Regions from separate parts of the Nonomuraea sp. NPDC048901 genome, predicted to be linked through region 3. Evidence: riboswitches for the same ligand, from Rfam matches in the RefSeq annotation. Region 3 holds a riboswitch; each other region holds the start of a gene.

Region 1 (6,324 bases), on a different contig from region 3:
ATGATCTCGCTCGACAAGGTCGGCGAGGAGTCGCTGGCGGCCTGGAAGCGCGACGTCGACCTGGGCGACCACGTGGGTGTGGAGGGCGAGGTCATCACCTCCCGCCGCGGCGAGCTGTCGATCCTGGCCGACCGCTGGCAGATCACCGCCAAGTGCCTGCGCCCGCTGCCGGAGAAGCACGTCGGCCTCACCGACCCCGAGGCCCGCGTACGCCAGCGCTACGTCGACCTCATCGTCAACGACGAGGCCCGGGAGATGGCCCGCGTCCGCAGCGCCACGGTGCGCGCGGTGCGCGACTTCTGGCACGAGGAGGGCTACCTCGAGGTCGAGACGCCCATGCTGCAGCCGATCCACGGCGGCGCGGCGGCCCGGCCGTTCAAGACCCACATCAACGCGTACAACATGGAGCTCTACCTTCGCATCGCGATCGAGCTCTACCTGAAGCGGCTCGTGGTCGGCGGCATCGAGAAGGTCTTCGAGATCAACCGCAACTTCCGCAACGAGGGCGCGGACTCCACGCACAACCCCGAGTTCACCATGATCGAGGCGTACGGCACCTACCTCGACTACAACGACATGGCCGACCTGACCCAGCGGATGTACCAGAAGGCCGTCGTGGCCGCTCTGGGCACCTCGGTGGTCGTCCACGACGGCGTCGAGGTGGACCTGGGCATCCCCGAGTGGCCGCGCATCACCCTGTACGGGGCGGTGTCCGAGGCGCTCGGCGAGGAGATCACCACGGAGACCCCGCTGGAGCAGGTCCGGAAACTCGCCGACGGGCGTGAGATCCACTGGGACCCGAAGTGGGGCCAGGGCAAGCTCGTCCAGGAGATCTTCGAGGCCCTCGTCGAGCACACGCTCATCCAGCCGACGTTCGTCATGGACTACCCGCTGGAGACCTCCCCGCTGACCCGCCAGCACCGCGACAACCCGCTGCTGACCGAGAAGTGGGACCTCATCGGGTTCGGCACCGAGCTGGGCACCGCCTACTCCGAGCTCGTCGACCCGGTCGAGCAGCGCCGGCGCCTGGTGGAACAGTCGCTGCTGGCCGCCGGGGGCGACCCGGAGGCCATGCAGCTGGACGAGGACTTCCTGCAGGCGCTGGAGTACGCCATGCCGCCCACGGGTGGCATGGGGGCCGGGATCGACCGGATGATCATGGCTTTCACCGGCAAGAGCATCCGGGAAACGATCTTGTTCCCGCTGGTCAAGCCGACCCACTGACCCGCCTGCCGCCGAAGAGTGTCGGCCCGGCTCCCACGCCGGGCCGTACCGGCCGCTGTCGGGTTGACAGCGGCCCGATCTCCTGCGGCGAGTAGGAGAACGCGGGCGGCGGCGTTCGCCGGTCCCTTAGCGCGGGGAGCGGGCATCTCCCGGCCGCCTGCGCCGAGTGGCTTCTCCCTCTGGCGCATGAACCGTTCATGGTCTTTGGCGGGCGCTGCTGACCCGGCGGCGCGGGGGTACAAAAGACTGCCCTAAGCAGCCACATTTCCGATATTTCGCATATTGAATGCGAAGAATATTCGCGTTTTACGGATTCGGCGCTCAGCAGGTTCGCGGCGCTCTTGGGGAGCGGGCTGGAGCCGTTGTAAGGGCGCCTGTGATCCCTCATCGGGCCCCGAAGTGTGCCGACATATGGCGAGTACTTCACATACAGCCGATCATGTCAATGGCGATGGTCAGAGGGCGGTATCCGCTGGCTTGACGACCTTTCCAGAATGCGTTTACCGTCTGCGAGACGAGCTGCAGCTCTGCTCGGACATAGACGTCTCGAGTTCTGCTGTTGGGGGGAGGGCTCCCGATGTATGTGCTCACTGAGAGCGTCGAGCTTAGCCACGCGGATCTGGCGTTGCTGGCGGAGCTTGCCAAGGGGGTCACGGTTGATCGGGTTGGCAGACGACTGGATATCAGCGGACGCACGGTACGCCGGAGACTTCGGGGTATCTGCGACCGCATCGGCGTCGCCACCGCGATCGAGGCCGTGGCCTGGGCCGCCCGCCGCCAGCTCATCTGACCGTTCGACCGGCCCAGCCGCCCGGGCCCCAGCTGTCAGAGTGCTTGTCGTGGTGTCCGGAGGTCAGTCGGCGATGCGTACGGCGCCCGCGAACGGGCGGCGGGCGATGGACGCGATGCGTACGACGTCGCCGGTCTGCGGCGCGTGGACCATCATGCCGCCGCCTATGTAGATGCCGACGTGGTGCAGGTCACCATAGAAGAAGACCAGGTCGCCGGCGCGCAGCTCCTCCTTGGAGATGTGCCGTCCGGCCGTCCACTGGTCGCCGGTGTAGTGCGGCAGTGAGATGCCCACCCGCTGGTAGGCCGCCATCACGAGGCCGGAGCAGTCGTACGAGGTCGGCCCCTCGGCGCCCCAGACGTACGGCTTGAGCTGCTGCGTGAGCGCCCACCTGGCGGCCGTGGCGGCCTTGCCGGCGCCGATGACCGGCAGGTCGACCCGCGTGGCCCGGGTGCCGGGACGGCCCGCCTCGCCGATCGCCCGCTTGAAGAGACTGCTCTCGACCTTGGCGACGAGCTTGGTGATCTTGTCGCGTTTGGTGCCGAGGCCCTCGACGATCTTCTCGACCTCGTCGATGCGCGTCTTGGCGCTGGCCCTTGCCTGCTCGGCGGCCTGCCTGGCCGTGGTCACCTGGTTGACCTCGAAGCCCTGCTGCTGCTCCAGCGCGTAGGTGGTGGCCGCCCGGTCGAGGAAGCTCTCGGGGTCGTCGGAGGTGCCGAATGCCAGCGCCTGGCCGAAGCCGCCGTTGATGTAGGCGTTCTGGGCCAGCAGCGCGGCCTTGGCGCGCTTCGCGGCCAGATCGGCCTCACTGGTGGACAGCGTCCTCTTGGCCGCCTCAGCCGACTTCTTGGCTGTCTTGAGCTTCTCCCGCTGGCCGTTGAACTCCTCGCTCAGCGTCTCGATCTGGGTGTGGAGCTCCTCGGCCTGCTTGGACAGGTCCTTCAGCGAGGGCTTGGGATCGGCGACGGCGGAGCCGACAGGTACGGCGAAGAGGAGGGTGGCGATGGTCGCCGCGATGACACCCAACCGGGTGGGGATCTTCCGGAGCTCAGAAGGGCGGGCCTGAGCGGCCGCCGGCTTCGTCTCGCGATCGCGGGTCTGCTTCACCAACCAGCTCCTCTCATCGGCGCCTACCGGGTTAGCTGACGGGTTCGGGCCGGAGCAGCCCTACCGAACGACTCGCTCGGATTCACCCCATGGGTGGTGGCGTCGGGATGAGGTCGCCACCGGCGGGTCCCCGGCTCCCCTTACGGGGATTGGGCGCGTCTCCACGCTGGCTCGCGTGGGTGACATCGTCGCTGGACACTAGTGCACTCCGGGTTCGTGCTCAACCAGAACTGCCAAGTCTGTAGAGGTTTCACAACCGAAGGGTCACGAGGTGATCTCGTGCTTGCCGGTGCAGGACAAACTTTATGTCCTTTTTGCACCAAGTTCGTCAAGGCATGGAAGCCTGATGGCCAAGGGATCCCTCATCGTGCTCGATCAACCACGAGATGTCATGAGATGGGAGAGACGTCAGAGTTACGGGGAGGCCGTAATCGGATCTGTACGCTGGAGACCCATGGAGCAGGTCGCCGAAGTGACAGTCCCGGACACGGAAGTCGTCGTCCGGCGTGCTCGCACGCCGGATGTCAGGACGATCCGTCTCCTGGTCGACACCTACGCGGGCGCCGGGCCCCGGCTTCTGGAGAAGGCCACCGTCACTCTGTACGAGGACGTGCAGGAGTTCTGGATCGCCGAGCGCGGCGGCCAAGTGGTCGGCTGTGGCGCGCTGCACGTGCTTTGGGAGGATCTCGCGGAGATTCGCACGGTGGCCGTTGATCCGGAGTTCCGAGGCTTCGGAATCGGGCACCGGATCGTCTCTTCCTTGATCAAAACGGCCCGGGAACTCGGCCTGCGCCGGGTTTTCTGTCTGACTTTTGAGGTGGATTTTTTCGCGAGGCATGGATTCCGCCCCGTACAGGGCACTCCGGTCTCACCCGAGGTCTATGCGGAGCTGCTGGCCTCGTACGACGAGGGTGTCGCCGAGTTCCTCGACCTCGAACACGTCAAGCCCAACACCCTGGGGAACACCCGCATGCTTCTCCACCTGACATCGGGTGACGCGGACCTTGACTAATGGGAAAGGTGATTGTTGATACCTATGTCGATACGTTGGGCAGCACAGGCATGTGTCCTGACACGTGCCACATGCGCACTCGAAGCGAGGTGACACGGTGAGCACCGGACAGCCGCCGTATCCACAGGACGAATCCGGCGAGAACTCTGCGCCTGGCGGATCTGAATACGGACATCACAACACGGGCCGTCCCTATGGCGAGCCCGACCCGGATGCGACGGTCGTTGGCTACCGGGCGGACGACGCCTACGGTCAGCAACCCAACTATGGGCAGCAGCAGCCGGGCTACGGCCAACAGCCGCAGTACGGTCAGCAGCAGCCGGGCTACGGCCAGCAGCCGCAGCAACCGCAGTACGGACAACAGCCGCAGTACGGTCAGCAGCCCGGCTACGGTCAGCAACCGGACTACGGCCAGCAGCCCGGCTACGGTCAGCAACCCGGATACGGTCAGCAGCAGGCTTCGGGTCAGCAACCCGAGTACGGCCAGCCCAACTACGGTCAGCAGCCGCAATCGCAACCCGGTTACGGTCAGCAACCGCAATCCCAGCCTGGATACGGCCAGCAGCCCGGTTACGGGCAGCAGCAGCCGTCCCAGCCGGGCTACGGGCAGCAGCAGCCGTCGCAACCCGGCTACGGCCAGCAGCAGTACGGCCAGCAGCCACCGTCGGGCCAGCAGCCCGGCTATGGCCAGCAGCCCAATTACGGCCAGCAGCCCGGTTACGGGCAGCAGCAGCCGTCCCAGCCGGGCTATGGCCAGCAGCAGCCGTCGCAACCCGGCTACGGCCAGCAGCAGTACGGCCAGCCGGACTACGGTCAGCAGCAGCAGTACGGCCAGCCCGGCTACGGTCAGCAGCCCCAGTACGGCCAGCAGCCCGGCTACGGGCAGCCGCAGCCGCACGGGGTCCAACCGCCCGGCGCCCCGGCCCCGCTCGCCGAGTGGTGGCAGCGGCTCGTGGCGAGGATCATCGACGGTGTCATCTTCGGCATCGCGAACTGGGTGATCGGTCTCGTTTTCGGGGCCATCCTGCTCGCCGGCTACAACTCCGCGACCGGCGTCACGACCGGCCTGATGGGCCCGACGCTCTACGGCATCGTGGTGGCCATCGTGATGACGGCGGTGTACGTCGCCTACGAGTTCTTCATGACCAAGATGAGCGGCCAGACGGTCGGCAAGATGGTCATGGGGATCAAGATCGTGCCCACGGGCACCATGCTGCCTCCGGGCGGCCTGCCTAACGACGTGGCGCTCAAGCGGGCCGGTGGCACCTGGGGTGGATACATCCTCGGCGTCATCCCGTTCGTCGGGTCGCTGCTCGGCGGGATCGTCGTCGCGCTGAACGGTGCCTCCCAGCTCTGGGACAAGCCGCTGCAGCAGACGTTCGCCGACAAGTTCAGCAACACGGTGGTTGTGAAGATCAAGTAGTCTTCGCGGACGCGAAACAGAGGCTGGCCAGCGGTCAGCCTCTGTTTTGTATGTGCGGGCGGCAGCAAAATGGGTAGCGGTCGGTTCGCCGAAGGGGCGAGGTGGGTTATGACCGGGTTGCCGCCGTGGAGTGACGCCGTCCCCGCGGAATGGTGGGAACGCCTGGCCGCCCGGCTCATTGAAGCCCTCGTCTTCGGTGTCTTCTATTACATTCTGTTCGTCGCGCTGTGGGGTGGCTTCCGAACTGTCGGGTTGCTGGAGGCGTTCGACAGCCGGTTGCCCGGCGTGTTCGCCTGGCTGCTCGGTGGGCTGGGATATACGGTCTATGACTGGGCCGCGCATTCCATGAGCGGCCGTACGTTCGGCAAGGCGATCATGAGGATTCGCCTCGAACCGAGCGGCCTTCGGCGCGGTGCTCTGCTGAAACGAGCCCTGGTCTATCCGGGAGCGGCGATGGTCATGGGCATTCCGGTGCTCAATGTGCTGGCCGGAATCTTCGTCTTCGGCGTCGGGATCCTCATCTTGATCGACAAGCCGCTGCAGCGTGGGCCGCACGACCGGCTCGCCGGAACGCGGGTGATCAAAGATCTCCGCTGACCCTTGTGGGCCTGGCGAGAAGTCTTTCCGCAAAATTTTCGCTTGATCCGGTAAGGAGCCTGGAGAGACTGGCATTAGGCTATGGGGCGTCCGGGTTGCCGGATGTTGGCGCACATGGCACATGGACGGCATCCATGTACCACTATGGTCGGGTGCGGGCGGTTGTCCACC
Region 2 (6,324 bases), on a different contig from region 3:
CGCAAAGAGCCGTTTGGGAGCGCTCCCATCACAAGGGACTCGTTTGTGTTTGCTTTCTGGGCATGTCGCCCACACACTGCGGGCTTTTCTCGTGGTCACGCCCGTGGTCACGAGCGCAGTCGGGCTCGCGGTCGCGACTGCTGAGGCGTCCGTACGGCGCGTTGGCGGCGATCAGCAGGCGACAGGGATCAGCGGGCGACAGGGATCAGCAGGTGGCGGCGCGCTCTCGCAGCAGGGTGCGCTCGCGGGCGTTGCGGGTCATGGCCGCCGCCCGTTCGAACTCGGCGCGCGCCTCACCCTGTCGCCCCAGCTTGACCAGCAGATCCCCGCGTACGCTCGGCAGCAGGTGGTAGCCCTTCAGCGCCGGTTCGTCGACGAGCTGGTCCACCAGTTCGAGCCCGACCGCCGGACCGTACGCCATGGCGAGCGCGACCGCCCGGTTGAGCTCGACTACCGGGGAGCGCGACATCCGCGCCAGCGCCTCGTAGAGGGTGGCGATGGCCCGCCAGTCGGTCTCCTCGGGGGTGAGCGCCCTGGCGTGACAGGCGGCGATGGCGGCCTGCAGCACGTACGGGCCCAGGTCGCCGTCGAGATCCTCGGCCCGCTGGAGCGCGTCCAGGCCACGGCGGATCAGCAGGCGGTCCCAGCGGCCCCGGTTCTGCTCCAGCAGCAGGATCGGCTCGCCGGACGGTCCCACCCGGGCGGCCGCGCGCGACGCCTGGATCTCCATCAACGCGACCAGGCCGTGCACTTCGGGCTCCTTGGGCATCAGCTCGGCCAGCACCCGGCCGAGCCGCAGCGCGTCCTCGCAGAGACCGGGCCGCATCCAGTCGTCACCGGCCGTGGCCGAGTAGCCCTCGTTGAAGATCAAGTAGATGACCTCCAGGACCGACGACAGGCGTCCGGCCAGCTCCTCACCCTGCGGCACCTCGAACGGCACCTGCTTGTCGGCCAGCGTCCGCTTGGCCCGGACGATCCGCTGCGCCACCGTCGGCTCAGGGACCAGGAACGCCCTGGCGATCTCGTCGGTGCTCAGCCCGCCGAGCACCCGCAGCGTGAGCGCCACCCGGGCCTCCGTGGACAGCACCGGATGACACGCCGTGAACACCAGCCGCAGCAGGTCGTCCTCGATCTCATCGGTGCCGGGCAGCTCCTCGTCGGCACCCGGCTCCTCCGACAGCTCGCGGCCCATCTCGGTCAGCTTGCGCGCGTAGCGTTCCTGACGGCGCAGCAGGTCGATGGCGCGGCGTTTGGAGACGGTCATGAGCCAGGCGCCGGGATTGCCCGGCACCCCCGACTCCGGCCACTGCTCCAGCGCCGCGACCAGGGCGTCCTGGGCCAGCTCCTCGGCCAGGCCGAGGTCGTGCACCAGCCCGGTCAGGCCGGCGATGAGCCGCGCCGCCTCCATTCGCCAGACCGTCTCGATCGCCCGATGCGTATCGGAAGCCATCACCTGGCCATAAGACCAGCCCGCCCCAGCTCCCGCAAGCCGGGACCGGAGCCTGGTGGGCGATTCGGGCCCCCAACGGAGAGTTGGGCTCGCGGGCGGGAAGCGGCTTCTATTGTTCGGCGGAACCCGTCAGGCGCTCGCGCAATGCCGCCTCGCGTTCGGCCTCCTCGGGGGTCATCGACCCGTCCGGCAGGTCGGCGGCGTCGAACACCTGCCAGACATCCAGCCCGACCCCCTCATGCCCACCGGGAACCGGCACCCGCAGCGCCCATTCGATGGCCTCCTCCCGGGACTTGACCTGGATCAGCCAGAACCCGGCGATCAGCTCCTTGGCCTCGGCGAACGGCCCGTCGAGCACCGTCGCCTTGCCATCCTTGGTGTAGGCGATCCGCGCACCGTGGGAGCTGGGGTACAGCCCTTCGGCGGCCAGCAGCACCCCCGCCTTGGCCAGGCTCTCGTTGTAGGCGCCCATCGCGTCGACGAGTTCCTGGCTGGGCAGTTCGCCGGCCTCGGTCGCCTCGTTCGCCTTCCCTACGATCATGAACTTCACGATCCGCCTCCTTCACTCTCACGAACGCGTCGAACGGTCAAGGCCCCGAATCGACACGTGAGCAGAAATTCTTCACCAGGAGACGTCGCAGCGTCATCGGCACCGCGAACCAAGACCGGCGCCTTCAGCCCGCCAGCGGTAAGGACCGGCGATCTTACGTTCCAGCGAGGACCCGGACATCCTCCTGGCCGTGATCCGGGCTTGGGATCCGCCGTAGTCCGCTTCTCGCCAGTTCTTGCGGTAGTACGGGAGCGTATAGATGGCCAGTGTCCTGCCCTGCCGCAGGACGGTGCCGTCATGGCGGAGGCGTCCGCCGCGCGGGCGGGCACGCCGGAGCCGATCAGGACCACGAAGGCGACCGCCGCCGCAGGCAGCAGGCGGAAGTCGGGTGACTTGCGGGCTGTTCGAGTCCTGACTCCAGGGGCTGCAGATAGTCGGCGGCGAACCTCGCGTGTCAATACACAGAGTAGCTATTACGGCGCATACCGTATCTGTTGGGCTTCTGCGCCGTTTCCGTCGTCACGATGTTCTGGGCTACGTCCTCGAACGGCACCCGAGACAACCATGGTCCGCAGAACCCGGCGGCTGCCACCAGGGCAGCCGCGCCGACCGTCAACGGTTAGGGAGCGCGATGAGCGACGACAAGGAACCAAAGCTGATCTACGGCCAGGGGGCCGATGCGTGTCCCGAGGGGCACTTCTGTCTCTATCGGGCCAATAACTTCAACGCGGGCCAGACCCCGGGGCGTGGCGACAAAATCCTGGCCATTCCGATGGGCGCGCATGCCAACGACTTCTCCGAGTACGGGTTCGACCACAGCGGTGATGGGGTGAGCGCCGTCGTCAACAACACCGTCGAGGACAACGCGCTCTTCTCGGCCGCCAACCAGCAGGGACACTCACTGCCGGTGGAGCGGGGAGCCTCGATCGCGAGGTTGTCGGACATCCCCATGGCCGAGAGCCCGAACGGCTCCTGGAACGACCAGGCCCAGTCCGCGCTGGCGGCCCGCTTCGTGGGGAACCTGCGCGTCGACCAGGAGTTGCGAGGCCACTGGGCGGAAGGCTCGGGCCACATCTACTCCTACCGGCTCACGATGCACGCCGAGGACACCCGCGTCATGAAATGGGCCGTGGGCTTCGGCGGCCTGCCGGAGGGAACCTTGCTGTCCAAGAGCTTCGTCGACACCTTCTGGGGCGAGATCTTCCGCGACGGCAGCGACGGCGCCGTCCTGCTCGGCTCCCCCGAAGGCGGCGGGCACAGCGTCGATCCTGGGACAGCCCTTCCCATCGACATCCAGGTCGTCTACCCAGGCGAAAGCCCCGCCTACGAACGCCTCACCGGCCTGAACGCCCAGCAACTGGGCTGACTCGCCGGATCGCCGAAAGCGTCGTCCAACGCCGATCTCCCCGCGAAGCCGTGGCGTCGCGGGGAGATCGGCCGGGGGTCCGGTCTTGCGTCAGATGTGCTCGGCGGGGTTCGCCGGGAGGTAGAAGTTCCAACTGCCGTGTCCCTCGTGGGCGCCGCCCGCGGGGCAGTGTCCGTTGTCGGGGCGGCCATTCCACCAAAGGGTGTAGCACTTGTTACAGAAGCGCCAGTTGTCCTGCTGCGTCGTCGGTGACATGTCCCCTCCTCCAGTATCGAGAACCGGCTCGCTGTCCGGCCACCGTCAGTGTCCGAGGTGACGGCAGGCCCGTGACATCCCCAAACTTGGGGGGTTGCGGTCGGATGGGCAGATAAGGCAGCCATGCGCTGTTCAGCCCAACGTGGTGGGCTTTTCGGCAGCCGGTACGTGAGAGTAAGACGCCGGTACGGGAGAGTAGGACGCCGACGAGCGCGCGTCCAGTAGGACGCGCGCTCGTCGGCAGGAGAGCCCTCGATCAGGAAGTCGTCAGGCCCCGTAGTTCGGGTAGCCGTAGCCGACCACCTGGGACGTCGGCCGGACGCGCTGCTGGACGCTGCCGTTGCCTGTGTTGCCCTCGATCGTGGAGATTGTGCCGTCGTGGTTGTCCTTGACGACGAAGCCGACGTGCTCGATGTCGTCCAGGCTCTTGCTGCCGCCCCACGAGAAGAACACCACGGCGCCCGGCTTCGGGGTCGTGCCCCAGTGGTTGTTGTTGGCGAACCACTTCGCGTGCTCGACCGTGTAGGCGTCCCAGCCGATCATGCTGCGCGCGCCGGACTGCTCGCCGACCCACGAGACGAACATCGAGCACCAGGCGGCGTTCAGGTAGTCCGCGCGGGTGCCGCCGTCGCGTCTGAGGGTCTCCAGGGCGCGCGGGGAGTTCATGTACCACTTCTGGAACTTGGTGCCGCCACCGTAGGCGTTCTCAGTGGTGCCGACCTGGGCCTTGGCTAGCGCCAGAACCCGCGAGACCGTGGCCTTGGCCTTGACCTCGCTCTCCGGGTGGCTCTTCGCGGCGGCGGCGTGTGCCGGGGCCGCGGCAGCGTGGGCGGTGGCGGTGTCCGCGTGGGCGGCGGACTGGCCGGCGAAGGCGGCGGCCGCGACGCTCACGCCGAGGACGACGTGAGCGAAGGTCGACTTGGTGGCGCGAAAAAGATGGGACTTGGCCATCGAGGGGGTAACTCCTTGCTTCCATGCCGCTTACCGGGTTAGCTGACGGGTTCGGACGTGGAAGCTGTCCTACGGCACGTGACGTGCCGATACACCCCAAAGGACGGTGGGTCCCCGGTTCCGCGCGAGGCGGATTCAGCGGTCACAGGACGGTCCTGTGATGCCTTTGTGCGATGGTCTGGCAACGAACGGACAAACCGGACGTATGCCTCATATGACCACAAAGGTAATGCAAGTGGCAAGGGTCTTACAAATGGATAAATCGCCAGCTAAGAGAGCTGCTCCCTCGCGTCGGCCAGAAGCCCCATCATGGCAAGGCTTTCGTCAAGTGGCATGATCGCGGATTCGGTCCTGCCTTCGGCCATGGCGTCCCGTACCTCGCGCACCTCGCCGGCGTATCCGTTGTCCGCCGGATCGAGCACGAACTCCTCCGTCTCCATCGACGGCCCGCTCAGCACGACCCGCTCCGGCGCCCAGAACGGCGCCTTGATGTGGGCGCGCATGTCGGTGCCCACCACGAGGGCGTCGTTCGCGTACGGGCCCAGCAGCGAGCACTCCACCAGGGCCCGCCTGCCGCCCGGATAGACCAGCACCCCGCCCGCCTCCGCGTCCACCCCCGAGGGCGCCAGCGAGCCCGTGACGTGCATCCGTGAGGGCATCCCGAGCAGCAGCTGCGCCAGCCCGAACGAGTAGACGCCCAGGTCGAGCAGCGCCCCGCCGCCCAGCTCCGGCGCCCACAGCCGGTGCGCGGGGTCGTAGGGAGCCTTGAAGCCGAACGACGCCTGGACCGAGCGGATCTCCCCGAACCGGGGATCGCCGGCCACCCGCTGAATGAGCGGATTGAACCGGGTCCACATGGCTTCCATCAGGAACACCCCGGCATCGCGGGCGAGCTGGACCATCCGCTCGGCGTCGGCGACGGACGCGGCGAGCGGCTTCTCGCACAGCACCGCCTTGCCCGCCGCGATCGCCGCCTCGGCGACCTCCAGGTGCTGGGCGTGCGGGGTCGCCACGTAGATCGCGTCGACGCCGGGGTCGGCGCACAGCTCCGCGTACGAGCCGTACGCCGACTCGGCGCCCAGTTCCGAGGCCAGCGCCCGCGCGCGGCCGAGGTCGCGCGAACCGACGGCGGCCACCCGCATTCCCGGCTCAGCGGCGATGACCGCCCCGACCCTTGCAGCGATGACACCCGTGGCCGCTATGCCCCATGCGAGATCCTTCATGGGGGAAGATCCTAGGGACTTACCCCATCCAGCTGAAAGTCTCCGGGTCGGGCCCGATCCGGCCGTCCTGCTTGGTCAGGGCGCCTATGGCCGCCATGTCCTCGGTGTCGAGGACGAAGTCGAACACCTCGGAGTTCTCCTTGATCCGCGCGGGCGTGACCGACTTGGGGATCGTCACATTGCCCAGCTGGATGTGCCAGCGCAGCACGATCTGGGCCGGCGTCTTGCCGTGCTTCTCCGCCAGCACGGCCAGCGCCGGGTCGCCGAGCAGGCCCTTGCCCTGCCCCAGCGGGCTCCACGCCTCCGTGAGGATGCCGTTGGCCTCGTGGAACTCCCGCAGCGCGCGCTGCTGGAAGTACGGGTGCAGCTCGATCTGGTTGATGGACGGAACGATGTCGGCCTCGTCGATGACCCGGGTGAGGGTCTCGATGGTGAAATTGGACACACCGATCGCCTTGGCCCGTCCCTGACGGTAGATCTTCTCCAGGCCGCGCCAGGCCTGCAGATACTTGTTCCGGGACGGCACCGG
Region 3 (6,324 bases):
CAGGGACGATGTGATCCAGTGAATTTGGAAGGCGGCGCCGTCGTCCTGCTCGCCGAGCAAATGAATGCCGAACCGGGCGAGCTCGGTCATCGTCGGTTGCAGGGCACGGCCGAGCGGCGTCAGCTCGTACACCTTTGACGCGGCCGGCGCGGGGAGCGTGCGCCGACTGATGATTCCGGCTTCCTCCAGGACCTTCAGACGGGTGGCGAGCATGTCGGTGGAGATGCCTACGAGCCCGGCGAGTAGATCGACGTAGCGTTTCGGCCCGTCGAGCAGCTCACGGACGACCAGCAGAGTCCACCGCTCGCCGACCACGTCAAGTGTCTTGGCCACCGCACAGTAATGGCCGTAGGACCGCGATGCCATGGGGGCAGCCTACCCCACTTCTCGGTCCATCCAAGTTTCTGATCTGAATTTCAGAGCACCTACTTGACTTTTCCAAGTGATCGTCTGAAGGTGTTGTCGCGGCAGGTCGCACGATCAGGACCTGCTCCATGACCTGGCCTTGGGAGGACCGTATGACCCTCGTCGAAACCGACCCCACCGCCACCATGGTCACGGTCGAGCACCTGTGCGACTTCGCCATCAGGTTCCAGACCATGCAGATCTTCTCCACCCCGGTGGCCATGCGCATGATCGCGGTCGTTGACCGCGGAACCGTCGAGGGGCCGCGGCTGCGCGGCGAGTTCCTGCCCGGTGGCGGTGACTGGATCACCGTCGGCTCCGACCGTGTCGCCCGCCTCGACGTCCGGGCGACGATTCGCACGCATGACGACGAGCTGGTGTTCGTCACCGTCACTGGCCGCGCCACGCTGTCGGAGGAGGCGATCGGCCGGCTACTGGCCGGCGAGACCATCGGCTGGAACGAGATGCACGCACGATCCGTGCCGCTGTTCGAGACCGGCGCGGAGCGCTACTCGTGGCTGAACTCCACCGTCGCCATCGCCGTCAACGAGCTGTCCCTCGACCACGTCGAATACCGCGTCTACCGCATCCAGTGACCAACCATCAGCCCGCCGAGTGAGCCCAGTGAGCCTAGTGACAGGAGGCAGCGCGCCATGCCCACCGCCGCATCGCCCGCGCACAACGTCAGAGAACTCTTCAACACCTACGCCACAACTTTCGCCACTCGCGACGTGGACGCGATCGCCGCGCTGCACTCGCCCGGAACCCAGTTCTGGCTGCACAACGGCGAGCAGCCGGTTCAGGGTCGATCCGCGCTCCGCGACAGCTTCGCCTTGCTGTTCGCCCAGTGGCCTGACCTGGGATTCGACATCCACCGGGTCATCATTGGTGAGCGGCACTGGGTTCTTGACTGGGCTCTCACCGCTGTTCTCACCGACTCCGGCGGCAACCGGCGGCCGATCCGCTTCGACTGCCTCGACGTGGTCACGCTTGACGAGAACGGGCTCGTCGAACGCAAGGACACCTTCATCGATCTTCCTCAGGCGCAGGCAGCGCTGACCGCCGTAGCGGCCGGGTCCAGGGGTCATTCATGACGCCAATGGCCGGTGCGGTCCTGCGCAACCCGATGACGCTCGCGCACGGCCCTTGTCACCAGGTGGCACTGCTTGCCAGGGTGCCGCACTCCCGACTGCACCGCCACATATTCGCCACGTTAGGTATTCGTACAGTTACGGAGGTTGTTTGTTCGGGGCGTGAGGAGTTGGGCGTGGGCAAGCATGAGGGCGCGACAAGCGCACGTACGAGGAGTTCGATCCGCCCAAGGACGAGGACAACAAGGGGGACGGGGGCGGCACAGGAGATGGCCGACACAGCAGCGGGAAGCGGAGGTGACGCCGCCGGACCTCGACAACCGCATCAGCGGCAAGATCAACGCGATAAGCGGTAATCGAGAGCCGGTCACCGGCACCCTCGAGGAAGCGCTGAAAGCCGTGCCGCGGCACCTGTTCGTGCCCTCGGTGGGGCTGGCTCTGGCCGATGACGGGCCTGTGCTCATCGATTGGCGTAGCGATCCAGACGCGTGGTGGGCGGCCGTCTACGGGCCGGCCGCCATCGTGACCCAACTCGACGAGGGCGCGACCGCCCTCCGCGCCACGGAAGGCCGCTACAACTGCTCCAGCTCAGCCCTCGGTACCGTGGTCGGCCTGCTCGGACTGCTGAATCCCCGGCCTGGGCACCGCGTGTTGGAAGGAGGTACCGGCACGGGCTGGACCGCCGCATTGCTGTCACATCTGGTCGGCGAGGACGGCAGCGTGACATCTATCGAGGTTGATGAAGGTCTCGGTGAGCAGGCGGCCAAGTCCTTGGCCGCGGTCGGGGCGCAGCCGCACCTGATCGTCGGTGACGGCGCGGCCGGCTGCCCTGACCGGGCACCGTACGACCGGGTACACGTCACGTGTGGCATTCACACCGTGCCGTACGCCTGGATCCAGCAGGCCGCTCCCGGTGCGGTGGTCGTCGCACCGTTGTTGACGTTCTTCCGGCCAGGGTGTCAAGCTCGACCTGGCTCGGTCGTCGAGATGGCGGTGGAGCGCTGGGATGTGAGTCACCGGTTCAGGGCCGGTGGTTGACACCGCATCGTTGCGCCGCTCGACCGGTGCTGGGCCATGTCCGGATGGCTTTCGCGAAAGGTCGGCAGGCGATGAAGATCGCTTTCTTGGGTGATGTCCATGGTTGTGTGCTGCACGCGCTGGGTGCGGTCGTGGCGCTGCGGAAGCGACGGGAGCTCCGGCTCGACGCCGTGATCCAGGTCGGCGATCTGGGCGCCTACCCGTCGTTCGATCGGTGGGACGAGGCCAGCCGTCGGTTCGGCCGGGATCATCCCGCTCAGGGGGACTTCTTCCGGCTGCTCGATCCGTCGCCGGCCTTCGCCGAGGGGGTGCGCTCGGCTCTCGGGCGGGTCCCCGGTGTGCTGTTCGTCAGCGGCAACCACGAGGATCACGACTGGCTGGCATCCTTGCACGACGCGGCGGGCGCCGAGGTCGTGCCGGTGGATCCCCTCGGCGCCTACCTCCATGTCGCCTGCGGGAACGTGGTTGAGGTCGCCGGGCAGCGCGTGGCGTTCCTGGGGCTTATCGAGGTTCCGGGGAAGATGGATCTGGACGAGAGCGCGTACGCGCGGCTGATGGCGGTCAGACCGGGTGACGTGGACGTCCTGGTGACTCATGACGGCCCGTACGGGATCTCACGCGACCGGCGCGGGAACGTACAGGGCTCGGCGAAGCTGACCGCACTCATCGAGCACCTGCACCCGCGCCTGCACGTCAGCGGCCACTACCACCACCCCAACGGCCCCCGCCGCTACGGCCGCACGACCTCCTACGCGCTCGCCCAGTTGGTGCGGCCCAAGACCACCAAGTGGGAGCCGGAGCCCATCAACCCCGAACAACGGGTGACAGCTGGGAGCATCGGCCTGCTCGACACCGAAACCGGTGACTTCGAGTACGTACAAGATGATTGGCTGGCCGGTATCAGCGGGGACGCGTTGGACCTCGCCGAACTCATCGCAGTCCACTCCTGAAGCACGGCGCGATCAGGAGATGGACGACCAGGCGCGCAGGGAGCTTGCGCAGCCGCCGCTCACTGCACCCGCACTTCTCGATTCGGCGGCTCGTCTCCCCACACCGCGCCGACGAGCCCGTCCGGCGAGACGGGTCGCCCGTCGGAAACCGAGGCGGCGAGCCGCGTTCCTCCGCTGACCGGGCCGCGGCCGGTCAGCGTTCGGCCGCGAGGGTGACGCCCAGACCGATGAACACGCTCCCGGTCGCGGCGTCGATCCGGCGGCGCACCGCCTGGCGGCCGCGCAGCCAGCCGCCGATCCGCCCGGCCAGCACGCCGACCGTCGCGTCGGCCAGGAACTCCAGGACGATCAGGACGGCGCCGAGGACGGCGAACTGCAGCCAGACCGGCCCCGCCGCGGGATCGATGAACTGGGGCAGGAAGGCGACCATGAACGTGAACGTCTGCGGATTGGCCATGGAGGAGACCACGCCGTTGAGGAAGGCCCGCCGACCGGACATTCCGCGGCTGGCCGGATCGTCGGCCTGGCCGTTCTTGCGGTTGCGGATCATCTGGACGCCGAGGTAGATCAGGTACGCGGCGCCGGCGAACCGTAGCACCGTGAAGACGACCGGGAACGTCGTCAGCAGCACGGCGAGCCCGGCGGCGGCCGCGGCGACGTACAACGCGTCACCCGTGATCACGCCGGCCGTGGCCAGCAGCCCGGCGCGGGGCCCACCCCGCAGACCGCATCCCAGGACGAACAGCATGTCGGGTCCGGGGGTGATCAGAGCGACGATGGTGGTCGCCGTGAAAACGGCGAGCAGGTGCGGATCGATCGGCATGCGATGATCTTTCCACCTCCAGTGTCGGCGCACCGCTTCGGGGACGCCGCTCGGGGGGTGCCAGAGGCGCCAGGCCAGCTGTCAGGCGGCGTAGTGCGGGTAGCCGTAGCCGACGACCTGGGAGGTGGGACGGACACGCTGCTCGACCTTGCCGTTGCCGGTGTTGCCCTCGATCGTGGAGATCGTGCCGTCGCCGTTGTCCTTGACCACGAAGCCGACGTGGCTGATGGAGCTCAGGTCCTTGCTGCCGCTCCAGGAGTAGAAGACCACGGCGCCGGGCTTGGCCACGGTGCCCCAGCGCTGGTTGGCGGCGAACCACTTGGCGTGGGCGACGGTGTAGGCGTCCCAGCCGACCTGGGAGCGGGCGCCGGTCTCCTCGCCGACCCAGGAGACGAACATCGAGCACCAGGCGGCGTTCAGGTAGTCCTGCCTGCTGCCGCCGTCACGCTGGACGGTCTCGGCGGCGCGGGCCGAGTTCATGTACCACTTCTGGAACTTGGTGCCGCCGCCGTTGGCGTCCTCGGACGTGCCGACCTGGGCCTTGGCCAGGTTCAGGACCTGCTGGGCGGTGACGTTCACCTGGGCCTCGCCGTTCCTGCCGCCCTGCGCGGAGGCGGGGGCGGCCTGAGCCGCGGTGGGGGTGTGCCCTGTGGAGGCGGTGGCGGCGTTCGCCGCGGTGTGGGCGCCGAGGGCGGCGGCGGTGAGGGTCGCGCCGAGCGCGATCTTGGCATAGCTGATCTTGGGGGTGCGGATAATGGTGATTACTCCTTGCTTCCATTCCGCTTACCGGGTTAGCTGACGGGCTCGGGCGTGGAAGCTGCCCTACGGCACGTTGACGTGCCGATTAGCCCCGATCGAGACATGGGTCCCCGGTCCCGCGCACAGGCGGGTTCAGCGGTCACAGGTGATTGCCTGTGATGCATGCGATGGGTATGACGTCCGTACTCGGACTTTGGCGGCGCGGCCAGAGGGATACTCACTGTCTAGGCCAGGCGCACAGATGGGTACAACGCACCCCTGACCTGGGTAATTCCATCGCCATGAAATCGCCATGCCCAGCCCGGCCGGCTCGTCGATCCGTCAAGTAGCGGGGGTGTCTTGTTGAAGTCGCGCCAGGGCGCGTCTGGAAAAGGTTCGCGTACGGTCTGTCGAATTCGCCTCGCCCGTCCGACGTAGAGGCGTACCGACCGGACAGACGGCCAAGGAGACCCTCATGCCCCAGTACGCGATCCTCATCTTCGACAACGCCGGAGCCGGCGACTACACCCCCGAGCAGCAGGCGGCGAGCCAGCGGCACGCCGACGACCTCGTCGACTCCGGCGCCATGATCGCGGCCTACGCGCTGCGGTCCGCCGACACCGCCACCTCGTTGCGCGGCGACGTGGTCACCGACGGGCCCTTCATCGACGCCAAGGAAGTCATCGCCGGCGTCTGCGTCATCGAGGCCCCCGACCTGGACGCCGCCCTGGACCTGGCGCGTCGCAACCCCGCCGTCCAGTGGGGCCGTGGCGGCGTCGAGGTGCGCCCCGTCGCGGGCGGCATCGCGCCCACCGCCCGATGACGGCCGCGGCGGACGCGGGCCAAACCGACGCGAGCCAAACGGAGGCGGGCCAAACGGAGGCGGGACGGGCGGACGCGGGTCAGGCGGTGGCTGACGCGCATCGGCGCGAGTGGGCTTTCGTGCTCGCCGCGACCGTGCGCGTCGCGCAGGACCTGGACCTGGCCGAGGAGTGCGTACAGGAGGCGTACGCCGCGGCACTGTCGGCCTGGGAACGCGACGGTATCCCCGCCAACCCCGCGGCGTGGCTCACCACCGCGGCCAAGCGCCGGGCGATGGACGCGATCCGCCGCGAGCGGACCTTCCGGTCGAAGCTGCCACTGCTGGTGGAGTCCGACGAGCTCGCTCCGCGCAGGCCGGCGGACCGTGATGAGGCGGACGCGGTGGAACTGGAGGATGCCGTACCCGACGAACGGCTGCGGCTCATCTTCACCTGCTGTCATCCCGCGCTCGCGCAGG

What was found. A riboswitch is a leader RNA that binds a small molecule or an ion and turns the genes downstream of it on or off. The one in region 3 is predicted to bind cyclic di-AMP.
Region 1: linked by a shared signal. The riboswitch ahead of AB0C30_RS02650 (C40 family peptidase) and the one ahead of AB0C30_RS18120 (CHAP domain-containing protein) in region 3 are both predicted to bind cyclic di-AMP.
Region 2: linked by a shared signal. The riboswitch ahead of AB0C30_RS35715 (CHAP domain-containing protein) and the one ahead of AB0C30_RS18120 (CHAP domain-containing protein) in region 3 are both predicted to bind cyclic di-AMP.

The regions. Positions count from the first base shown of each region.
Region 1 is NZ_JBEZFW010000001.1:528,168-534,491, forward strand. Features, by position in the region: gene lysX (bifunctional lysylphosphatidylglycerol synthetase/lysine--tRNA ligase LysX) at 1-1,224, shown strand, start outside; gene AB0C30_RS02645 (LuxR C-terminal-related transcriptional regulator) at 1,802-2,014, shown strand; gene AB0C30_RS02650 (C40 family peptidase) at 2,078-3,121, opposite strand; cyclic di-AMP (ydaO/yuaA leader) riboswitch at 3,127-3,287, opposite strand; gene AB0C30_RS02655 (amino-acid N-acetyltransferase) at 3,576-4,133, shown strand; gene AB0C30_RS02660 (hypothetical protein) at 4,156-5,040, opposite strand; partial or broken gene AB0C30_RS02665 (RDD family protein) at 5,077-5,556, shown strand; gene AB0C30_RS02670 (RDD family protein) at 5,665-6,153, shown strand.
Region 2 is NZ_JBEZFW010000012.1:32,862-39,185, forward strand. Features, by position in the region: gene AB0C30_RS35695 (RNA polymerase sigma factor) at 206-1,450, opposite strand; gene AB0C30_RS35700 (YciI family protein) at 1,560-1,991, opposite strand; gene AB0C30_RS35705 (hypothetical protein) at 2,632-3,366, shown strand; gene AB0C30_RS35710 (hypothetical protein) at 3,457-3,621, opposite strand; gene AB0C30_RS35715 (CHAP domain-containing protein) at 3,889-4,572, opposite strand; cyclic di-AMP (ydaO/yuaA leader) riboswitch at 4,585-4,723, opposite strand; gene AB0C30_RS35720 (Gfo/Idh/MocA family oxidoreductase) at 4,842-5,795, opposite strand; gene AB0C30_RS35725 (aldo/keto reductase) at 5,815-6,324, opposite strand, start outside.
Region 3 is NZ_JBEZFW010000005.1:99,519-105,842, forward strand. Features, by position in the region: gene AB0C30_RS18090 (helix-turn-helix domain-containing protein) at 1-366, opposite strand, end outside; gene AB0C30_RS18095 (DUF3237 domain-containing protein) at 519-1,001, shown strand; gene AB0C30_RS18100 (nuclear transport factor 2 family protein) at 1,059-1,499, shown strand; gene AB0C30_RS18105 (methyltransferase domain-containing protein) at 1,794-2,534, shown strand; gene AB0C30_RS18110 (metallophosphoesterase) at 2,606-3,484, shown strand; gene AB0C30_RS18115 (LysE family translocator) at 3,678-4,307, opposite strand; gene AB0C30_RS18120 (CHAP domain-containing protein) at 4,389-4,886, opposite strand; cyclic di-AMP (ydaO/yuaA leader) riboswitch at 5,073-5,214, opposite strand; gene AB0C30_RS18125 (YciI family protein) at 5,521-5,868, shown strand; gene AB0C30_RS18130 (sigma-70 family RNA polymerase sigma factor) at 5,955-6,324, shown strand, end outside.